2 regions of the Mycobacterium camsae genome follow, and region 1 is predicted to be linked to the other one. Evidence: predicted binding sites of a transcription regulator. Region 1 holds the regulator's gene; the other holds the start of a gene.
What was found. Region 1 encodes HspR, which represses chaperone genes until heat shock. Its sites were predicted from a motif close to ANNTGAGTNNNNNNNACTCANNT; they were not measured.
Positions count from the first base shown of each region.

Region 2: a site for HspR is predicted at 2,242-2,264, ahead of lon (endopeptidase La). Genes of this name have one in related genera too.

Region 1 is NZ_CP070973.1:854,014-857,425, reverse strand. It holds partial or broken gene JX552_RS33920 (hypothetical protein) at 1-630, shown strand, start outside; gene JX552_RS03600 (heat shock protein transcriptional repressor HspR) at 1,435-1,824, opposite strand; gene dnaJ (molecular chaperone DnaJ) at 1,824-2,993, opposite strand; gene grpE (nucleotide exchange factor GrpE) at 3,043-3,412, opposite strand, start outside.
Region 2 is NZ_CP070973.1:3,743,131-3,746,542, reverse strand. It holds partial or broken gene JX552_RS15835 (alpha-amylase family protein) at 1-342, shown strand, start outside; gene JX552_RS15830 (DUF1810 domain-containing protein) at 339-752, opposite strand; gene JX552_RS15825 (alpha-hydroxy acid oxidase) at 786-2,018, shown strand; gene lon (endopeptidase La) at 2,277-3,412, shown strand, end outside.

The DNA of each region.
Region 1 (3,412 bases):
AACTTCGGCCCCGGCAACATCGGTTTCGGGAACGTCGGCTTCGGCAACTCCGGCTTGGGATCGGCACCGGCAGTCCAGAACTTCGGATTGGGCAACACCGGCACCCTCAACATCGGCTTCGGCAACACCGGAACGAACAACATCGGCTTCGGCAACACCGGCGACGGAAACATCGGCATCGGGCTCTCCGGCAATGCCCAAGTCGGATTCGGCGGCTTCAACTCCGGCAGCGGCAACGTCGGCCTGTTCAACTCCGGCACCAACAACGTTGGGTTCTTCAACTCCGGCGAGGGTAACTGGGGCATCGGCAACTCCGGGAGCTTCAACACCGGGATCGGCAACAGCGGCCAGGTCAACTCCGGCTTCTTCAACACCGGCCTGGTCAACACCGGCTTCGGCAACTCTGGCAACTTCAACACCGGCATTGGCAACTCCGGCAACGTCAACACCGGCAGCTTCAACTCGGGTAACTACAACACCGGCGGCTTCAACCCGGGCGACTACAACACCGGGTGGATCAACACCGGAAACTCCAACACCGGCATCGGCAACTACGGCGACTTCAACACCGGCGGCTACAACGGCGGCGACTACAACAACGGCTTCTTCTGGCGCGGCGACTTCCAAGGTCTCGGCGGGTTCCGTTACGAAACCACCATTCCACCGATCCCCTGGGACTACAGCATCGCGGGCGACATCGAGATTCCGGTCACCGGAACCATCAACGCCGTCACCCAGGACCTGTTCACCATCGCCCAGTTCGAGATACCGATCAGCCTGGTTGTCTCGATCTGCGTCATCTACATCCCGTTCGTCGGCTGTGTGCTCCGCGCCACGCTCCCGCCGATTCCCATCACCACGCAGAACCTCGGCCCGTTCACCGTCGACGCGAGCGTGCTGAACCCCGAAACGCCGATTATTTTCAACTTCTCCAACCCCATCAACATGGCCGGCAACGGCACCGTCGGGCCGTTCACCTTCGACTTCGGCTGGCAGCAGGCCCCGGGCTTCTTCAACTCCGGTCCGGTGCCCTCATCGGGCTTCTTCAACGCCGGTGCCGGTGGCGCCTCGGGCTTCTTCAACGCCGCCAACGGCGCCGTCTCGGGTGTCGGCAACGCCTTCAGCCAGGTATCCGGCTGGCTCAACGCCGGCGGCCCCGACCTGTCGGGCTTCCAGAACTTCGGCACCCTGGAGTCCGGTTGGGCGAACCTGGGCAACTTCCTGTCGGGCTTCTACAACACCAGCGTGCTCGACCTGATGACGCAGGCCTTCGTCTCCGGGCTAGGCAACGTGGGTAAGGAGCTGGCCGGCATCCTCGGGGAGAGCCCGACGCCGTAACTCACCGGCTTGCGTCGTTCGCCCGCGACTCGCGGGCTGCACTCACCGGCTTGAGTCGATGGCGCCGTTCGTTCGCCCGCGACTCGCGGGCTGCACTCACCGGCGCGAGCGCGGCTGCCAGACGACCAGCGCGGTGCTTTTGGGCACAACGGCGACCTCGCGGCGCTGGTTGGCGCGCAACACGGCCAACTCCTCGGCCATCTCCGTGAGCCGCGACTGCAGCGCCTCCACCTGATTGGTCAGCTCGATGATGCGCTTGATGCCGGCAAGGTTGACGCCCTCGTCCTGCGAGAGACGCTGCACCTCACGCAGCAGGTTGACGTCGTGCTCGGAATAACGGCGCCCACCACCGGCGGTGCGCTGCGGGCTGACCAGGCCGAGCCGGTCGTAGGTGCGCAAGGTCTGCGCATGCATACCGGCCAGCTCGGCCGCCACCGAGATCAGGAAGGTCCGAGATGACTCGTTCTTCTTGGATCCGGAAGCCATCAGCGATTACCCGCCCATCCTGCCCGTGGGTCGAAACCACTGGACCGCTCGGCCGCCGCGTAGGCTTCCAGCGCTTCCTGAGCAGTGCCCTCCAGGTTCGGCGGGACCGCCACCTTGACGGTGACGAGCAGGTCTCCGCTTCCGCCGCTGCGCTTGGGCACACCTCGGCCGCGCACCCGCAGGATGCGACCGTCGGCCGTGCCCTTCGGCACCCGGACGCCCACCTTACCGTCCAACGTCGGCACCGAAAGTGTTGAGCCCAAAGCCAATTCGGTGAAGCTGACCGGTACGGTCACGGTGAGGTCGTCGCCGTCACGGCCGAACACCTTGTCCGGGCGCACATGGACGGTCACGTACAGATCGCCCGACGGCGCCCCGCGCAAGCCCGCCTCACCCTGTCCGGCCAGCCGAATCCGCTGGCCGTCCTCGACGCCCGGTGGGATCCGCACGTTGATCGTGCGGGTGCGGGTGGTGGCGCCGTTGCCGCCGCACTCCTCGCACGGGTGCTCGATGATCGAGCCGCTGCCCCGACATTCGGTGCACGGCTCGGAGAACCCGAACGCGCCCTGGTTGCGGCTGATCACGCCGGAACCATTGCAGTTGGGACACACCTTCGGACTGGTGCCCGGCCGCGCACCGCTGCCGTGGCAGTTGGTGCACGGCGCCGGGCTGGTTAGCCGCAGCGGCATCGCGACGCCCTTGGCGGCCTCGACGAAATCCAGTTCCGTCTCGGTCTCCAGGTCGTTGCCGCGCCGCGGCCGGCTGGGCCGGGCGGTCCCGCCGCGTCCGAACAGCCCGCCGAACAGATCGCCGATGTTGGCGCCGCCGGACCGGCCGGCGGCGTCGAACAAGTCGTTCAGGTTGAACTCGGCGCCATCACCACCTCCGCCGAAGCCGCCGAAGTTACCCGCATCGAACCGACGGCCACCAAAGCCGCCGCCGGCGAACAGCCGGCGGGTTTCGTCGTACTCTTTGCGCTTCGCTTCGTCAGACAAGACGCTGTACGCCTCAGAGACAGCCTTGAACCGTTCGGCTCCGGCGGGGTTCTTGTCCGGATGCAGATCGGACGCCAGCTTGCGGTACGCGGTCTTGATCTGCTTGGCGTCGGCATCGGAGGGGACGCCGAGCTCTTTGTAGAAGTCTTTCTCGACCCATTCACGCTGAGCCATACCGCGTCACCTCCTTACCTTTCCTCGTTGATTCCTTTGATTCTGTGCCTTAATCACCGGTGCCGTCGGCGTTATCGCTCGTGTCGGCCGGCCCGTTTTCGGCTCCGTCGGCCCCCGCCTGCCCGGCGGCCTGGTCGCCCACGGTGTCGACGACCGCCACCAATGCGTTACGCAGCACGTGCTCACCGAGCTGATAGCCCTGTCGCATCACGGTGCCGATCACTGGTTTGGAGTCAGGACCGCCGCCACCCTCGTGTTGCACGGCCTCGTGCAGCACGGGGTCGAAGTCCTCGCCTTCTTCACCGAATGGCTTGAGCCCCAAACCGGTCAACACGTTCATCAGCTTGTCGGCCACGGCCTTGAGCGGACCGGATTCCAAGTCACCGTGCTTGCGCGCCCGCTCGATGTCGTCGACCGCA
Region 2 (3,412 bases), 2.9 Mb from region 1:
CGTCCCGAATTCCCATCTCCCCCAATGCAATTGGACGGAGCCGGGGCCGACGTCTGGGCTTTGCACCAGTATCTCGTCGGATTGCGGCGGCGCCACCCGTGGCTGCAGAGGGCGACCACCAGTGCGCTGCGCCTGGAAAACGAGCACTACGTCTACGAATCCCGCAGCGGCCAAGACGCCCTGGTGGTCGCGCTCAACATCGACGCCGAGCCGCTGCGGTTGTCGCTGCCCGAGCTAGGCGTCCCCCAGGCCCGGCTGATCGCCGGCTCGACGGCGCCTCCCGAGGAGGTGGTCGACACCGTGGAGATCGAACCGCACGGCTGGCGGATCCTGCGCCCCTAATCCAGCCGCCGCACCGTCAGCGGATCCGGCTCACCGTCGTAATACTTGTCGAGCAGCGCCAACAAATCATGGTTGTCGTCGGTGGCGCGGGCGAACAGCGTGACCGAGGAACGCAACTTCAGGTTGTCGGGCCAGCCGAAAATCTGCTCGGCGGAGCGGCCCTCGACCGCGTTGACCACAGCGACACACTCGCGCAGTCGCGGCCCGAGCACCGGGTGGTCGAGGTACGCGCGGGCCTCTGCGAGTGAGGCGATGCCGTAGTGCTGCGCAGTCGGGCTGCTGCCCAACACGCGTAGTTGAGGAAAGACGAACCACATCCAGTGACTCCGTTTGCGTCCGGCCCGCAGTTCGTTGAGCACGGTGTCGTAGACCGGGGCCTGCGCATCCACGAAGCGCTGTAGTTCAGACATCTCTCCACCGTCGCACACTGGTTAGATGAACCGATGACGGTCAAGCGGCAGGTGCCCAGAGTGCGGGACCTGGCTCCGTTGCTGCAATTCAAGAAGCCTCAGTTCGATCGCACCAGGCGGCGCCTGGACGCCGCGCTGACCATCGAGGATCTGCGCCGCATCGCCAAACGCCGCACCCCGAAGGCGGCGTTCGACTACACCGACGGGGCCGCCGAAGACGAGCTGTCCATCACGCGGGCTCGACAAGCGTTCCGCGACATCGAGTTTCATCCGGCCATTTTGCGCGACGTGAGCAATGTGTCGGCCGGGTGGGACGTGCTGGGCCGGCCGGTGGACCTACCGTTCGCGATTGCGCCGACCGGGTTCACCCGCTTGATGCACACCGAGGGCGAGATCGCCGGCGCGCGCGCCGCGGCGGCGGCCGGCATTCCGTTCTCGCTGTCCACCCTGGGCACCACCGCGATCGAGGACCTGGTGACCGCTGCCCCGCAGGGCCGCAAGTGGTTTCAGCTGTACATGTGGCGGGATCGCGAGCGCTCGATGCAGTTGGTGCAGCGGGCCGCCGACGCGGGTTTCGACACGATGCTGGTGACGGTGGACGTTCCGGTGGCCGGGGCCCGACTTCGCGATGTGCGCAACGGGATGTCGATCCCGCCCGCGTTGACGTTGCGTACCGTGCTCGACGCGGTGCCGCACCCGCACTGGTGGTTCGACCTGCTCACCACCGAACCACTGTCCTTCGCATCCCTTGATCGTTGGTCGGGAACCGTGGGCGAGTACCTTAATACGATGTTCGACCCCAGCGTCACCTTCGACGACCTGGTCTGGATCAAGTCGCAGTGGCCGGGCAAGCTTGTCGTCAAAGGGATTCAGACGCTCGAAGACGCCCGCGCGGTGGTCGATCGGGGTGTGGACGGCATCGTCTTGTCCAATCACGGTGGACGACAGCTCGATCGGGCGCCGGTTCCGTTCCATTTGCTGCCCGTGGTGGCACGCGAGCTGGGCACCGACACCGAGGTGCTGATGGACACGGGCATCATGTCGGGCGCAGACATCGTCGCGGCCATCGCCCTGGGCGCGCGCTGCACCCTGGTCGGACGGGCTTACCTGTACGGGCTGATGGCAGGTGGCGAGGCGGGTGTCCGGCGGGCGATCGACATACTGCAGAGCGGAGTCATCCGCACCATGGGATTGCTGGGTGTGAGCTGCCTGCAAGAGCTTTCGCCGAAGCACGTCACTCAGCTGAGACGACTGGCGCCGCGATAACGCGGTTGAGCACCAGGTCGTTGAACGCCTGACCCGGGCCCGACATAGTCGAACAGCGCCGGGTCGAACAGCGCCGGGTCGAACAGCGCCGGGTCGAACAGCGCCGGCGGATTGTGCGTGGCGCGGGGTGTCTGGGTCGGCGCCAGGCGGCACGGGTGTGAGCGTCACCACCCGATCATCGCCCGAGCACGCTGGCGAGTCGGAACAAATCGGCACGCGGCTGGGTTTAGCGAAGCAGACTCAACTTTTGGAGGATTGATGGCTGAAGCCAAATCGGTTCCCGTGCTGTTCGTCACCGACACCATCGTTTTGCCCGGGATGGTGGTGCCGATTGCGCTGGACGCGAGTTCGCAGGCCGCGCGCGCGGCAATCGACGCTGCCCGGGCAAGCGAATCGGGGCAGTTGCTGATCGCGCCCCGGCTGGACGACCGGTACCCGTCACACGGTGTGATCGCGAAGATCCTGCAGCTGGGACGTCTGCCCGGGGGCGGCAGTGCCGCTGTCGTGCGGGGCGAGACCCGAGCCCAGATCGGCGCGGGAGCATCCGGCCCCGGCGCTGCGCTGTGGGTCGAGGTGACCGAAGTCGTCGAGGCCGACGTGACCGACGAGATCAAAGCACTGGCGGCGGACTACAAGAAGTTGTTGCTGGCCATCCTGCAGCGCCGCGAGGCTTGGCAGATCGTCGACTACGTCAACAGCCTGACCGACCCGTCGGCGCTGGCGGACACGTCCGGCTACGCGTCGTATCTCAGCGATGTGCAGAAGCGGGAGCTGCTGGAGACGGTGGACGTCGCCGAGCGGCTGCGCGTGCTGATCGACTGGACCGGCGAGCATCTGGCCGAGACCGAGGTGAACGACAAGATCGCCGAGGACGTCCGAGAAGGCATGGAGAAGACGCAGAAGGAATTCCTGCTGCGCCAGCAGCTGGCGGCCATCCGCAAGGAACTCGGCGAGGGGGAACCCGACGGCTCTGATGACTACCGGGCCCGCGTCGAGGCGGCTGAGCTGCCCGAGAAGGTGCGCGTGGCCGCGTTGCGCGAGGTCGGCAAGCTGGAACGCGTGAGCGACCAGAGCCCGGAAAGCGGCTGGATCCGCACCTGGCTGGACACCGTGCTCGACCTGCCCTGGAACGTGCGGACCGAGGACTCGACCGACCTGACGGGCGCGCGGGGCATTCTGGACGCCGATCACCACGGACTGGACGACGTCAAGGACCGCATCGTCGAGTACCTGGCGGTGCGAACCCGTCGCGCCCAGCGCGGTCTGCAGCTGGTGGGCGGACGTGGGTCCGGTGCGGTGATGGTGCTTGCCGGTCCCCCAGGGGTCGGCAAGACGTCACTGGGCGAAAGCGTGGCCCGGGCGCTGGGCCGCGCGTTCGTCCGCGTCGCCCTCGG